DNA from 4 places in the Serratia sp. GW822-FHT06E05 genome. Region 1 is predicted to be linked to each of the others. Evidence: predicted binding sites of a transcription regulator. Region 1 holds the regulator's gene; each other region holds the start of a gene.
The links. The regulator Fur, encoded in region 1, represses iron uptake genes when iron is present. The targets are predictions, from matches to a motif close to ATAATAATGAGAACNACTATCAA.
Positions count from the first base shown of each region.

Region 2: a site for Fur is predicted at 1,693-1,715, ahead of AC1RKC_RS09845 (TonB-dependent siderophore receptor). Genes of this name have one in related genera too.
Region 3: a site for Fur is predicted at 1,626-1,648, ahead of AC1RKC_RS14945 (Nramp family divalent metal transporter). Genes of this name have one in related genera too.
Region 4: a site for Fur is predicted at 1,723-1,745, ahead of AC1RKC_RS23425 (isochorismate synthase). Genes of this name have one in related genera too.

Region 1 covers NZ_JBXALM010000007.1:45,447-49,142, forward strand. The annotation lists gene ybfF (esterase) at 1-27, shown strand, start outside; gene ybfE (LexA regulated protein) at 319-606, shown strand; gene fldA (flavodoxin FldA) at 836-1,375, shown strand; gene fur (ferric iron uptake transcriptional regulator) at 1,695-2,141, shown strand; gene AC1RKC_RS16450 (beta-N-acetylhexosaminidase) at 2,483-3,696, opposite strand, start outside.
Region 2 covers NZ_JBXALM010000002.1:474,985-478,680, reverse strand. The annotation lists gene AC1RKC_RS09845 (TonB-dependent siderophore receptor) at 1-1,649, opposite strand, end outside; gene AC1RKC_RS09840 (SDR family oxidoreductase) at 1,899-2,786, opposite strand; gene AC1RKC_RS09835 (LysR family transcriptional regulator) at 2,931-3,696, shown strand, end outside.
Region 3 covers NZ_JBXALM010000006.1:3,306-7,001, forward strand. The annotation lists gene AC1RKC_RS14940 (NupC/NupG family nucleoside CNT transporter) at 122-1,309, opposite strand; gene AC1RKC_RS14945 (Nramp family divalent metal transporter) at 1,688-2,920, shown strand; gene AC1RKC_RS14950 (DUF2502 domain-containing protein) at 3,056-3,457, opposite strand; gene mgrA (L-glyceraldehyde 3-phosphate reductase) at 3,688-3,696, opposite strand, start outside.
Region 4 covers NZ_JBXALM010000014.1:66,002-69,697, reverse strand. The annotation lists gene AC1RKC_RS23430 ((2,3-dihydroxybenzoyl)adenylate synthase) at 1-470, opposite strand, end outside; gene AC1RKC_RS23425 (isochorismate synthase) at 479-1,687, opposite strand; gene fepB (Fe2+-enterobactin ABC transporter substrate-binding protein) at 1,886-2,845, shown strand; gene entS (enterobactin transporter EntS) at 2,832-3,696, opposite strand, start outside.

The DNA of each region.
Region 1 (3,696 bases):
ATTCACCGCTTTCTCGGCGAAGCCTGAGTCGCGCCAGGCCCGACAAATGGGCCGTTTCTCTCCCAAAGTCACCATCTGATGAAAAAACGCGCTAAAGATAACGGCTTAGCGCGTTTTCGGCTCAGTTAAGCATTGTCGTCGCTCTACCTGCTGGGGTAATATGGCGCGCTATAATTTTGCCGCCGTGCCGAGCGTGTTCGCTAACGTCAGGCTGGGGTGAATTTGGGTTAGGGTTTATTGGCCCGAAGTGTGTTAACCGAACCGTCCGGAAGCGTGTAAGCGCTTTTTGATGCAAACTCCCTTGCAGTACCGCTACCTATGGCAAAAGAACAAACGGATCGCACGACGCTGGATCTGTTCGCAGATGAACGCCGTCCGGGGCGCCCGAAAACCAACCCGCTATCCCGAGATGAACAGCTTAGAATCAATAAGCGTAATCAGCTTCGACGCGATAAAGTCCGTGGCTTACGGCGTGTGGAACTGAAGATCAATGCGGATGCGGTGGACGCCCTGAACAAACTGGCGGAACAGCGTAATATCAGCCGCAGCGAGCTTATTGAGCAAATGCTGCTGGCACAACTGGCGGACGAGCAGCCAGAACATTGATCATTGCAGCCGCACATGCGGCGCGGCGTTAAGGATGACGCCCGATCAACACCGCTTTATTCCACCCGGCATCGCATTAAAGTGATAAATACCCGGGGTAAATTTCTGGCATGATACGCACTTACCGGTAAGAGATAATCTCTTGCCATGGCATCATTTTAATCGGTGTTATCGTAGTCAACGCTAACATCGTGAATGCAATTTATTGAATTTAAAGGTTATACGCGATATGGCTAATGTAGGCATTTTCTTTGGCAGCGACACTGGCAATACCGAAAACATTGCCAAGATGATCCAGAAAATTCTTCAGCAGCAGTTTGGTAAAGAGGTAGCTGAAATTCATGACATCGCCAAAAGCAGCAAAGAAGATCTGGAAGCTTTCGATATCCTGCTGCTCGGTATCCCAACCTGGTACTACGGCGAAGCGCAGTGCGACTGGGACGATTTCTTCCCAACGCTGGAAGAAATTGACTTCAACGGCAAGCTGGTTGCGCTGTTCGGCTGTGGCGATCAGGAAGACTACGCAGAGTATTTCTGTGATGCGATGGGTACCATTCGCGACATCATTGAACCGCGTGGCGCCGCGATCGTAGGCCACTGGCCAACCAAGGGTTACCACTTTGAAGCGTCCAAAGGCTTGGCCAACGACAGCCATTTCATCGGCCTGGCCATTGACGAAGATCGCCAACCTGAGCTGACCAACGAACGTGTTGAAGGCTGGGTAAAACAAATCGTCGAAGAGCTGAGCCTGGCCGAAATCGTCGGGTAACGCCAAAGGTTGAACAAAAGCCCTGCAAAGTGCATAGTGTGCCGGCAGGGCCATCATTGGCAGTACAAATTACTGCAATAGAAGCTACAGATTTGTAACTTCCCACACCATCAAGGTAGACTGAGTTTTCGGTTTATCCCATTCATCAAGACGTTGCATGTATAACATGCAATTGTGCAATTATAGCTTTGTTAACAACCGGCGGTTTCCATTTAGAGCAACCGGTTCTATAATGAGACGCAATTAACTCTTTGTGCCGACCGATGCCAAAGGCGAGAACGCCTCAACTTGATTAGCATAGTAACAGGACTGAATCCGCATGACTGACAACAACACCGCATTGAAGAAGGCCGGCTTAAAAGTCACGCTTCCGCGACTCAAAATCCTGGAAGTACTGCAAAATCCGGAATGCCATCACGTCAGTGCGGAAGATCTGTACAAAAAACTGATAGATATGGGCGAAGAAATTGGCCTGGCTACGGTTTACCGCGTACTGAACCAATTTGATGATGCCGGCATTGTGACCCGTCACAACTTCGAAGGCGGCAAGTCCGTGTTCGAATTGACCCAGCAACATCACCACGATCACCTGATTTGCCTGGATTGCGGCAAAGTGATCGAATTCAGCGATGAGTCTATCGAAGTGCGTCAGCGTGATATCGCCAAACAACACGGCATCAAGCTCACCAACCACAGCCTGTACCTGTACGGCCACTGTGAGACCGGTGACTGCCGCGAAGACGACACCCTGCACGACAAAAAATAATGTCCTAACCGGCATTGAGAACCGCCTTAACGGCGGTTTTTTTGTGCCTGCGATAATAGGATAAAAAATCCCCGGACAGGCCGGGGAAAGTTCACAACGTTAAATACAACAATTGCAGCGGCACTTCTCTACAGCACTTCTCTCGCTTCCCACTTACACTCTCAGCACTCCCCCACCCGCCGACACGCGGATGAGCAACAGAGCTTGGTTCGGTATTAACAGGTACCGGCAATCCCGGAAAAAACGCACCCGATAGTCGAATTCATGTCCGATTACGCCGGACGCTGCCCTGGTCAAGTAACAACGGCCCGCCTGCGAACAGACGGGCCGTTGTTCAGGAGTTACACTTTCTCGGCGCGGCTATAACGCTTGCCGTCCGGGCTGACTGCACGGATCAGTACCTCACCGCTAACACTTGGCTTGGCCTTGGCATCGTAACGCTGCCACTGCTTGCCGCCGTCGGTGGAATATTCAATGCCCAGTCCCGGCAGCGAAATATTGGCTTCCAGCTTGCCTCCCACCACTCGGGCGCCTGGCACCGGCAACCGATAGTTCACACCACCTTTGTCCAGTTTTGCCAGCTCACGCTGACCGAGCAGGTTGGCAAAGCGCAGCCAATCGCGGTCCAGCTTCTTGGTATCGATGAAGTGGGTTTCGCCGCCTTTATACTCCCGGCCCGCCCGGTAATCCTGCTCCCACGCTGCCCGGTGCCATGCGCGCTCGGCCACCGACAGCGAACGAGGGAAGATCATGTACTCCATTTGCTCGTCGGTACGCTGGGTTTCGCTCCACATCTGCGCGGAAATACCGTAAGCCCCCGGCCAGGGCTTGTCGCTCTTGGCGGTAAAGTGATTACCATCGCGATCAACCGAGGTTTCGGCGTTTTGCGGCAGGTTGTTTGGCGCAAAGCTGAACATTTTCTGTTCATCGCTGAAACGCGTTCCCCAGTAGTAACCACGCTCGTCCGGGTTCACCTCATACGGGAAGTCCATGTAGACATAATCCGGGTTTGAAAGGATCAGTTCGTAGCCCTTGTTCGCCCAGTCATTGGCACTGTCGAACCCGCCCCAATACAGCGTATCCCAGAAGTTAACCCCGACACGCTGGGTAGCAAAGGCCTTGGCGTTTTTGGCATCTTTCAGGCCATCCTGCCAGGCTTGCATTCTGTCGATCCCATGCGCTTTCACCAATTGGCTGACTTCTACTCCGAAGTAGCTTGGCTGGTGCTCCATATCGGCGACCTTGCCATCTTTGATCATCGCCTGGCAGACCTGAGATTTTGCCCATGGCTTGTCTTCTTTGCTCTGATCGATGACGCCTTTGCCGGCTTCCGGCTTGTTCACATCGGTATAACCAGCACCTAACCGGATGTTTTTCGCCTCGTCACCGCCAAAGTGCCAGGTACTCAGCGACTGCCCGGCCTCTTTATGCATCTGGGCAATCTCGCCGATCACCTTGTCGACAAAACGTTTGGATGAATCCAGGCAAGGGTTGAGATAGCTTTGGCGGTTGAAGTACTGCACCGAGGTGGTGTTAGAGGTATCGGTTGGATCCA
Region 2 (3,696 bases), on a different contig from region 1:
TCGTTGCGGAAATAGGTAATACCGGCGTTGAACCCTTCATAGGTGAACTCCAGGCCGACCTCTTTGTTGATGCTGACTTCCGGATCCAAGTCGGCATTGCCCATCAGGTAGCAGCTCCCCGTCGCAATGTTGTCCGGGCAGCCGTTACCGCGGGTGGCCAGCAGGTAGCCTTCGCTGGACTGATACAGGTTTGGGGCTTTGAAGACGCGGGCGATCCCGGCTTTCAGTTTGAAATGGTCGCCAAGTTCCTGCGAGGCATTCAGGCTTGGGCTCCAGTTGCTGCCGAATTTGCTGTGATAATCAAAACGCATGCCGGGGATCAGCAGGGTGCCGGGCAAGACTTCGATATTATCTTCGAAGTACAGGGCGCTGAGTTCTGCGCTGTTTTTGGCGCTGCGTCCGGAAGGATCGCCGGAGATATCGCCGATGGTGACGCCGCTGGCATCGGTGACCTGCATAGAGGCCGGATCGTCGAGCTGCTCACGGTTCCACTCGGCCCCCAGGGTCATGGTTTGCTCGAACCACAGGTTGAGCGGCAGCGTCACTTCACCGGTGGTTCTGACATTTTTCAGCCGACTGGTGTTGAATTGGTCGCTGTTGATCATCCCTTCGACACGCCCGGTAGAGCCTTCCTGAAGACGGGTATTGTTGGTTTTTTCGTAGTAAACGCCGACGCGTGACTGGCCCCAATCCCAGATGCCGTTATGGGTGATGCCGTAAGTCTGGCGATACAGGCGGTTGGTTTCTTGTCCGTACAGCGACGAAACCAGATCGTTCGGGCTGAGATTACCGTTGCTGTACTGGGTATCACCGGCATAGATATTGCCTTGGCGGCTGTAGCCCAGCTCAAAATCGAGGATCTGCGTCGGGGTCATTTTCCACGAGAACAGGGCGTTGACATCTTTGTTGCGTACGCCTTCGCTACCGGCAGCATAGGATCCGTTTTGCGCGGTGTTGATATCCGCCGCATCGGCGTCGGTCTTGTTAAAGTTGCCGTACAGGCGCATGGTGAGCGCGTCGCCGGCCAACGGGCCGCTGAGGCTAAAGTTGGTGCGTTTCGTTGCGCCTTCCTTGTCGTTTTCAGGCTGATTGGTAAACAGCGACAGGCTGCCATGCCAGTCATTGGTGGGGCGTTTGGTGATGATATTAATCACACCGCCGGCGGCACCGGAACCGTAACGCGCCGCCGCAGGCCCACGCAGCACTTCGATGCGCTCAACCATTTCCGCCGGCACCCAGTTGGTATCGCCGCGGGTGTCCCTTTCGCCGCGCCAGCTGTAGCGAACCGAATTGCGCGACGTGGTGGGGACGCCGTCGATTAAAATCAGCGTGTTTTCCGGCCCCATGCCGCGTATATCGATCTGACGGTTATTGCCACGGCTGCCGCTGGCGCTGTTGCCGGTCAGGTTCACGCCGGGCATTTTGCGGATGATGTCGGATAAATCGTTGACCGGCGGATCCTTGGCGATGTCCTCGGCGGTAATAATGGAAACGCCAGGCTGCTGTTTTAATTGTTCTTCCGCCGGCGCCAAAACTACCATTTCCTCACTTTCCGCTGCCAAATCATCGGCAGCATAGCCGCTCCCGCTAATTAATCCCGCCAGCAAAATCGCGCCTGGTTTCAATTTGAAAGAGTGTGTGTAAATCATGCATCTTATCCCTGAAAGTATGTGCAAATATTATTGAATAATTATGATAACGATAACCATTCTCATTTATTGTAAGGAAAGTGCAAATTCACAATATCTCCACAATGTCGTTTCGGGCGGGGTGTGTTTTTATCTGATTGATAAATTTATATTTAAAAAATTTTTCTGATGGTGAGCCTAAGTGGCGCAGGGCAGATGTAAAGCTAAAGCCCGCCTGGTTTTCCCCAAACGGGCCAGATAAAAAAGGAATTAATAGGCGAAAGCGGCCCGGTGTTTGCGGATAAACTCTGGCCAACGAACCGGCTCTTTGCCGGCAATTGTCGGGAAGTTGTCAAAGGTTTCTTCAACGCCGGGAATATCGCGTTCGGCAATGCGGCGCAGATTGTCGCCAACGCAGTTCATATAAGCCATCTCGGCGCCAGATTGCCGCATGTTCTCCAGGAAAATCCGGTAATCGAGCGCTTCATAGCGAAATGGCTGGCCCAGTATTTCCGTCAACATGGCCGCAATCTCGCCATAGGATTTGGCGTCATAGCCCAGTCGATAGGTTTTGCCCGCATGCTGTTCAGGGTGCAGCAGTGAACAGGCTGCCGCCAGCGCGACGTCTTCGCCGTCGACCCAACTGAAGGGAGCATCACCGGTGTATTGCTGAATGACGCCGTTGACCACCGCGGGAATGCCACCGTAGCCGATCAGATTTTGCATAAAGCACTCCGGCCGCAAATGCGTAAAGCTGAAACCTGATGCCTCAATATAACGTTCGATCAATTGATGCCAGGCCCAGTGAGCAATGGTGGTGTCGTCGCGGCCGCAGGCACCGAGGTGCACAATATGCTGCACCCCGGCCTGTTTCGCCTTATCGAGAAACACCTTGCTCTGGCGCAGCATGTCGACGGTATAGCCGGTCGCCAGAAAGGCGCGGTCAATACCCTGCAGCGCCGGCGCCAGCGTTTCTTCTTGATCAAAATCCATAATGACGGTGCTGATGCCCTGAGCGGTAAAGGGCTCGGCTTTTTTCGGGGAGCGTACCGCCGCCACCAGGGCAATGGTGGTGTCTGCCTGCAGGTTACGCAAAGTATCACCGCCTATCTGGCCGGTGGCGCCGGTAATCAGCACCCTTGGTTTGTTTATGCTCATCAATAAACCCTTGTCATGGTCTGTGGTTGAATCGGGCCTGGCCCTGAGGATGTATTACCTGATCGAGTTTACGGGGAATAAATTTCCTATTTAGGCTATAAATTACCGAGTTTATGGAATTAAATTCATTAATGGTGACGGGCTATGTTTTCTTCCGAACGACTCAAAGGTATCGATCTGTTTGTCTGCGTAGCCGATCTGGGCAGCTTTACGGCCGCCGCAGAACGCCTGAATTTGACCGGTTCCGCCATCAGCAAAGGCATTGCCCGTCTTGAAAGCCGGCTGCAGGTTCGCTTGTTTAACCGGACCACGCGGCGTCTCTCACTGACCGACGCGGGGGAAACCTTTTACCGCACCTGCACCAGCGTATTGGGCGAGCTGGAAGAGGCGGAGCTTGCCATGCAGGCTGAAAATGCCGAGCCACGGGGAAGGGTGCGTATCGATCTTCCTGCCGCCTATGGTCGTCTGCATGCTTTACCGGTGATCCTCAAGCTGATTGAGCATCATCCGCTGTTAATGCCGCATATTTCGTTTTCCGACCGCTTTGTCGATCCTGCGATAGAGGGGATCGATATTATTGTGCGTATCGGCGGCGCGGATATTTGGCCGAATACTTTAGGACACTGTTATCTGGGGGCGCAGCGGCATATTTTTTGCGCTTCACCGGCCTATGTGAAAAAGCGCGGCGTGCCGAACAACGAACAGGATTTGGATAATCACAGCTGCGTGGTTTACGGCGAAGGCAACGGTATGCTCACCCCCTGGCATTTTGCCGGCGTGCAGGCGAATAACAGCGAGAAAAGGGTGTTACCGGCGCGGGTGGCTATCGGCGATGCAGAAGGGCAGCTTACCGCCGTTTTGGCCGGGCACGGCATAGCGCAGTTGCCTACCTGGTTGGTGAAACGGCAGC
Region 3 (3,696 bases), on a different contig from region 1:
GCTTTCTGTCTTTTCCCATATTGAATCACCGTAACGCCTCCTGTTATGCCAGCAGTTACAGAAGAATCGCAGGCAATAAAAAAGGCCGCCGAAGCGACCTTTGCATGACTGGCTTTTAAGCTTAGCCCAGAACCAGGCCTGCGATCGACGCAGACAGGATGCTGACCAGCGTAGAACCGTAAACCAGCTTCAGACCAAAGCGGGAAACCACGTTGCCCTGGTGCTCGTTCAGCCCTTTAATCGCACCGGCTACGATGCCGATGGAAGAGAAGTTGGCGAAGGAAACCAGGAACACCGACAGGATACCCAGGCTGCGCGGAGAGAGTTCAGCAGAAACCTTCTGCAGCTCCATCATCGCCACGAATTCGTTGGAAACCAGCTTGGTCGCCATGATGCTGCCAACCTGCAACGCTTCGTGCTTAGGAATACCCATAATCCAGGCGAATGGATAGAAGAAGTAGCCCAGGATTTCCTGGAAGCTCAGGCCGAAGATGGCGCTGAACAGGCCGTTGAGCGCGGCGATCAGGGCAATAAAGCCGATCAGCATCGCAGCAACGATAATCGCGACTTTGAAACCCGCCAGGATGTATTCGCCCAGCATTTCGAAGAAGCTCTGGCCTTCGTGCAGGTTGCCCAGATGCAGCTCTTCTTCTTTACTGGTGTCATACGGGTTGACCAATGACAGCACGATAAAGGTGCTGAACATGTTCAGTACCAGCGCCGCCACCACAAACTTGGCGTCCAGCATGGTCATGTAAGCGCCGACGATGGACATGGAAACCGTGGACATCGCGGTTGCCGCCATGGTGTACATGCGCTTTTCTGACATCTTGCCCAGAATATCTTTATAGGCGATGAAGTTTTCAGACTGGCCCAGGATCAGCGAGCTGACGGCGTTGAAGGACTCCAGCTTGCCCATACCGTTTACTTTTGACAGCACGGTACCAATAATGCGGATGATAAACGGCAGTACTTTAATGTATTGCAGAATACCGATCAGCGCAGAGATAAAGACGATTGGGCACAGTACCTTCAGGAAGAAGAAGGCCAGACCTTTGTCGCCCATACCGCCGAATACAAAATCAGTCCCTTGCCCAGCAAACCCGAGCAGCTTGTCAAACAGCGCGGCAAATCCTTTTACAAAGCCCAAACCCGCTTCCGAATGCAGGAAAAAATAGGCCAGCAGTACTTCAATAACCAACAGTTGAATAACATAGCGAATGCGGATGCTTTTACGATCGCGACACACTAAAAGTGCCAGGATCGCGACGACCACTAACGCCAACGCAAAGTGCGCAATATGGGACATGTTTGCTCCAAACTTGAGGCAGGCTGAATTTCGGATGTCATTTTATGTAACGCCACGTTTAAAAACGAGAGCTCTATTGCAAATATGGAAAATCATAGGGGGAAACATCTTAAACTTGTACGGTAAAGCATAAAAAATCAAGAGGTTAATCAATCCATATGAAATTCATATTCTTGCGCTAAATGGATCATCCAAAGGATTTTTCCCAGGATAGAACTTCGTTCAGTGCGGTAAATGTTCACTTACCCGCCAAACCTTTCGTTAAACCCGTGGTTATTTTCTATCGCAGAGATAAGCATTACCGCTCTAAATGCACTTGATAATTATTATCATTTACATAATATAACCACAGGCTTAATAGAAGTAAGGGTTCAGAACATGCTGAACAGTGATGTGGTTGAAACCACCAGTCGTCCTGCCAGGAAGATCAAACTTTCCTTGATGGGCCCCGCATTCATAGCGGCTATCGGCTATATCGATCCCGGTAATTTTGCTACCAACATCCAGGCAGGCGCTTCCTTTGGCTACACCCTGTTGTGGGTGGTGGTGTGGGCCAACGTCATGGCGATGTTGATCCAGCTGTTGTCCGCAAAACTCGGTATTGCCACCGGTAAAAATCTGGCAGAGCACATTCGCGATCGTTTCCCGCGTCCGGCGGTTTGGGCCTATTGGGTTCAGGCGGAAATCATTGCCATGGCCACAGATTTGGCCGAGTTTATTGGTGCAGCGATTGGCTTCAAACTGCTGCTGGGCGTCACGCTGCTGCAAGGGGCGATCCTGACCGGTATCGCCACGTTCCTTATCCTGATGCTGCAAAAACGCGGGCAGAAACCGCTGGAAATGGTGATCGGCGGTTTGCTGCTGTTTGTTGCCGCAGCTTATATGGTGGAATTGGTATTTTCACAACCGCAGTTGGAGCCTTTGTTGAAAGGCATGGCGATACCGGACCTGCCGAACGGCGACGCGGTATTTTTGGCTGCCGGGGTGCTCGGCGCGACCATCATGCCGCACGTGATTTATCTGCATTCGTCATTAACCCAGACCGGCGGTGAGCATTCAAAAGCCGATCGCTACGCGGCCACCAAGTTTGACGTCGCCATTGCCATGACCATAGCCGGTTTTGTTAACCTGGCGATGATGGCTACCGCCGCTGCGGCCTTCCATTTTAACGGCCACAGCGGCATTGCCGATCTCGATCAGGCTTATCTGACGCTGCAGCCGCTATTGGGCCAGGCGGCAGCGACCATCTTCGGACTGAGTCTGGTCGCTGCCGGATTATCTTCCACCGTGGTGGGGACGCTGGCAGGGCAGGTTGTGATGCAGGGATTTGTACACTTTTATATTCCGCTGTGGGTGCGCCGGGTGGTCACCATGCTGCCGTCGTTTATCGTCATTATGATGGGCATGGACGCTACGCGTATTCTGGTACTGAGCCAGGTGCTGCTGAGTTTCGGTATTGCGCTGGCGCTGGTGCCGCTGTTGTCGTTCACCGGCAACCGCGAGCTGATGGGGGAGATGGTCAACAGCCGCAGCATACAGGCGATAGGGAAAGTGATCGTGCTGGTGGTGGTTGGGCTGAACGGCTACCTGCTGGTCAGCAGCCTTCTCTGAGCGGACACCAAATGAAAGGCCGACATTGAGTCTAATGCGGTTCACTAAAGCTCAATATCAGCGGAAACCCGGGTCGCCCCGGGTTTCTCGCTCTGTTAAATGCGGGAGATTAGGCGGGCTGACGACCTTTGGCCGTCAATCATCGTGGTCATGGTGGCGATGATCGCGATCGTCATGACGTCGGCCTTTCCCGTGATGCTTCTCATGGTGCTTATAATAGTGCTTATCGTATTTACGATAGCGCCCCTCATGATAGTAATAATTCTTGCGCCAGTAATTGTTGTCGCGCCAGCGATAACCATCCCAGTTGTAGCCCCGACGATTGCGTTCACCCAGGTACCGACCCTGATGGCCCTGCCACCAGTCGCGGTCGCGCCAGTCATAACCGTCCCAGTAACGGCCGCGATTGTCTTGCTCACCGATACGTAATGAGACGCCCGGCATCAGATCGATACTCAACCCTTCTGCCTGCGCTGGCTGGATGGCAGGCAGCATTGACACCACCAACAGAGCGGCCAATAACAGAGGTTTAAACATGAATGCTCCTTTCCGCCGTAGCGGCTTGGCCGGTTTTACAATTAATGAAGCGCGTTCATCAGTTTATAAAACAGCCTTATAGTTTTACCTGCAATATCGGCATATTAGCCTTTGTGGATAGGGTTGAATCTTAGCGGCATTCTTAAAAACGGGGCAGGGGGAGTGATTTAAGATTTGTCTGGCGCGGCAGGCGTTATCGCCGACGATAAACCGGCGATAATTGTAAGCGATTACATTAA
Region 4 (3,696 bases), on a different contig from region 1:
TCACTGCGCAAAGCGACCAGGCGCAATGAAGGATGTTCAGCGCGAAACGTCGTCAGGAATTCGTCGTTACCGAACAGGCCATGCTGACGATCGGCAATCAGCAACGCCGGTTTGATCTGTGCCGCATAGGCGTTCAGCTCATTGCGTTGGTGGCTAAACAGCGCATTTACCGGCACCACGCCAATTTTCAACAGCGCAAAGAAAGTCACGTAGAACTCGACCACGTTACCCAACTGCACCAGCGCGGTATCGCCGCTGTGTATGCCCCGACGCAGCAAGGCCGCAGCCAGTCGATCGGAGAGTTGATTAAGCTGGCGATAGCTCAGGCTGCGTTGCGGGTCGATCAGCGCGATGGCGTCATTTTTAGCCTGGCGGGTGATGATGTCGGTCAATGGCCGGTCGGTCCAATATCCCCGTTCGCGATAGCGACGGGCTAATGCCTCAGGCCAGGGAGTAAAAGCAATGCTCATGGAAATGTCTATCCTTGGTTCAGGCCAAACGCCCGCGAAATGGTACTGAGTTTGGTGCCGGTTTCGTGCCATTCAGATTCCGGCGAAGAGTCTTGCACAATGCCGGCTCCGGCAAAGAGTCGCACCTGGTTGCCCTGCACCGTGCCACAACGGATGGTCACTACCCACTCCCCGTTGCCTTCGGCATCACACCAGCCGACGATGCCGCCAAACAGGCCGCGATCAAAAGGCTCCAGTTGCTTGATCACCTGATGCGCCAGCGCCGTTGGCGTACCGCACAGCGCCGGTGTCGGATGCAGCAAGCAGGCCAACGACAACGCGTTTTCCGCCCGGCTGGCGGCCTCGCCGTCGATTGGCGTAGACAAGTGCCACAGCGTGGTGGTGCTCAATAATTCAGGCGAGGTGGGGATATTCAAATAACTGCAGCGATCGGCCAGCACCTGCCGCATACCTTCGGTAACAAACTGGTGCTCGTAGAGATCTTTCTCGGAAACCAACAGCTGTTGGCTGACTTCACGATCCCGCTGCGGGTCGGCGTCACGACGGGCGGAGCCTGCCAGCGGGTTGGAATAAAATTGTGCGCCGGATTTACGCAGTAGCAGTTCAGGGCTCGCGCCCAGCAATGCTCCCTGTTCCAACGGCACATGGAAATGGAAGCCATGCGGGTTTTGCGCGATGATACGCGCCATCAATGCCTGACTGTCTACCGGTTCGCGTGTTTCAATCTCCAGCAGGCGTGACAGCACCACTTTATCCAGTTGGTCACCACGGGTTGCTTCCACCGCATCTGCCACCATCTGCATGAAAGGCTGTTGTGCCGGCACTTCATTTTGGCTGATAATTTCCGGCAGGGCTTCCTGTGGTGAGGTTACGCCAGCCAAAAAGGCATCGCGCTCAAACCACTGGGTGTGCTGGGGAATAAAAAGCGCAGAGGGTTGATGAGTATCGAACGGGATCGCGCCGCACAGAACCGGGTTTTTCACCCCCGCCAGTTTGGCTTCGGCAAAAGCATGCCGTACCGCCTGCTGGAACTCGCCGTTAAGCTGATCCCCGCCCTGGGCCGGCAGCGTGATTTTAGCGAAGCAGCCCTGGGTGCTCAGGCTACGGAAAGGAGAGGTAAAGAAAAAGCCGGAGGTCGGCGACACGCCTGCTACGGACGACTCGCTCTCCTTGCTGTGCGGCTTCTTCTGCCCGGTACCCTTTACTGTCACGCTCATCGGTTCTCCCTTTCGTATCATGAACAATAACCCGTATAATAATGATTATCATTTGTATTGAATCGCGTTAAATTACCCTCGTGAATATGCTATGTCAATAAATGTAAACAGTTCTTCTATTCATTATCGTGCTATAAAACCAGCAGTTTTAATTATATAAATGATAAGTATTACTATTTAAATTCTAAGGAATGCTTTATGAAGAAGAACCTGTTCTTCGGCTTCGCACTGTTTGGCATGTTAGCCATGGGTGCAGCCCATGCCACAGAGGCCTGTTGGCCGCGTAAAATCGAAACCTCTCACGGCGTAGTGACCCTGCAGCAGCCCCCTACCCGCATCGTTTCCACCAGCGTAACCGTCACCGGCACCCTGCTGGCGATTGATGCGCCAGTGATCGCCAGCGGCGCCACCACGCCCGGCAGCCGTCTGGCGGACTCACAAGGTTTTTTCCACCAATGGAGCGCTATCGCAACGCAGCGCGGCGTAAAGCGCCTATACATTGGTGAACCCAACGCAGAAGCCATTGCCGGTGAAGCGCCTGACCTGATCATCATCTCCGCTACCGGCGCCGACTCCGCCGTACGCCTGTACGATCAGCTGTCCGCCATTGCCCCGGTGCTGGTGGTCAATTACGACGACAAAAGCTGGCAGGCGCTGGCGATAGAGCTGGGCCAGGCCACCGGGCACGAAGCCAAGGCGCAAAAAATCGTTGATGATTTCGATAGCCGCGAAAAGTCGCTCAAACAGCGTATGACGCTGCCGGAACAACCGACCTCCGCTCTGGTCTTCAGCGCCGACGGCAAGTCAGCCAACCTGTGGACCGCCGAATCTTCCCAGGGGCAAATGCTCAAGCAGCTGGGTTTCACCCTGGCGGTTCCGTCTGACAAGTTGAACAACAGCCGCAGCATGGGTATGCGTAAGGACATCATTCAGCTCGCCGGGGAAAACCTGGCGGAAGGGCTGAACGGCCAGACGCTGATGCTGTTTGCCAACAACGAAAGCGATGCGCAGCGGCTGATGGCCAATCCTTTCCTCGCTCACCTGCCGGCGGTGCAGCATAAGCGGGTTTATGCGCTGGGCAATGACACCTTCCGACTGGACTACTACAGCGCCAGCAACCTGCTGACGCTGTTGGAAAAACAGTTTATTTCTCAGTAGATCCCGCGGCGGGCTGGAGATCGCTTTCCTGCCCGCCAAGGCTCACCTGACGCAGACCTTTCATCGCGAACGCCAGTACCACACCCAGTACCGCCACGCCAAAACCGAAGCTGGTTGAAGTCATGGCCGGCAACATAAACGCCCCCATCGCCCCCAGCAGCAGGGCACCCAATGCGTCCCCCACCACGTTTTGCGCCGTCCACAGGCCATTAATGCGCCCCAGGAAAGCATCCGGCGTCAGGTTCTGAATCAGCCCGTACTGCAGTAATGAGTTCAATGCGCTCAGGTAGCCAAACACCACCAGGAAGAACAGTGCCAGACCGTACCAGGGCATCAGGCCGAACAGGCCGATAGCGACAAACGCGCCAATCGCCGTCATCAGCATCATCCAGCCCGGCCGCGCCACGTGCGCCACCCGGCCACTGGTAAAGGCGCCAATTGCCGCGCCCAGCGGCACGGCGGAATACATAAAGCCCAGCTGCGCCGCACTGACCTGCCACATGCCGGACATCGCCGGGTACAGCACTCGCACCGCGCTGGCCATGGTCAGCAACGCGCCGATCAGCGCCACCATGCCAATCACCCGGTTACGAAACAGGAAGCCAAATCCCCCGGCCAGTGCGCGCAGCGGATGCTCACGCGGCTGAGGGGGTGGCAACAACTGTGGCAGCTGCAATAAAGGGATCAACGTCAGCAAGGTGCCGAAGGCCGCCAAAGCGTAGTTCCAGGTCACGCCGGCGTTGGCAATCACCAACCCGCCGATCGCCGGGGAAAGAATGGAGCCAAAACGCACCGTCAGCATGCTGATGGCACCGGCCTGAACGATATTTTCACGCCCAACCAGCGCAGGC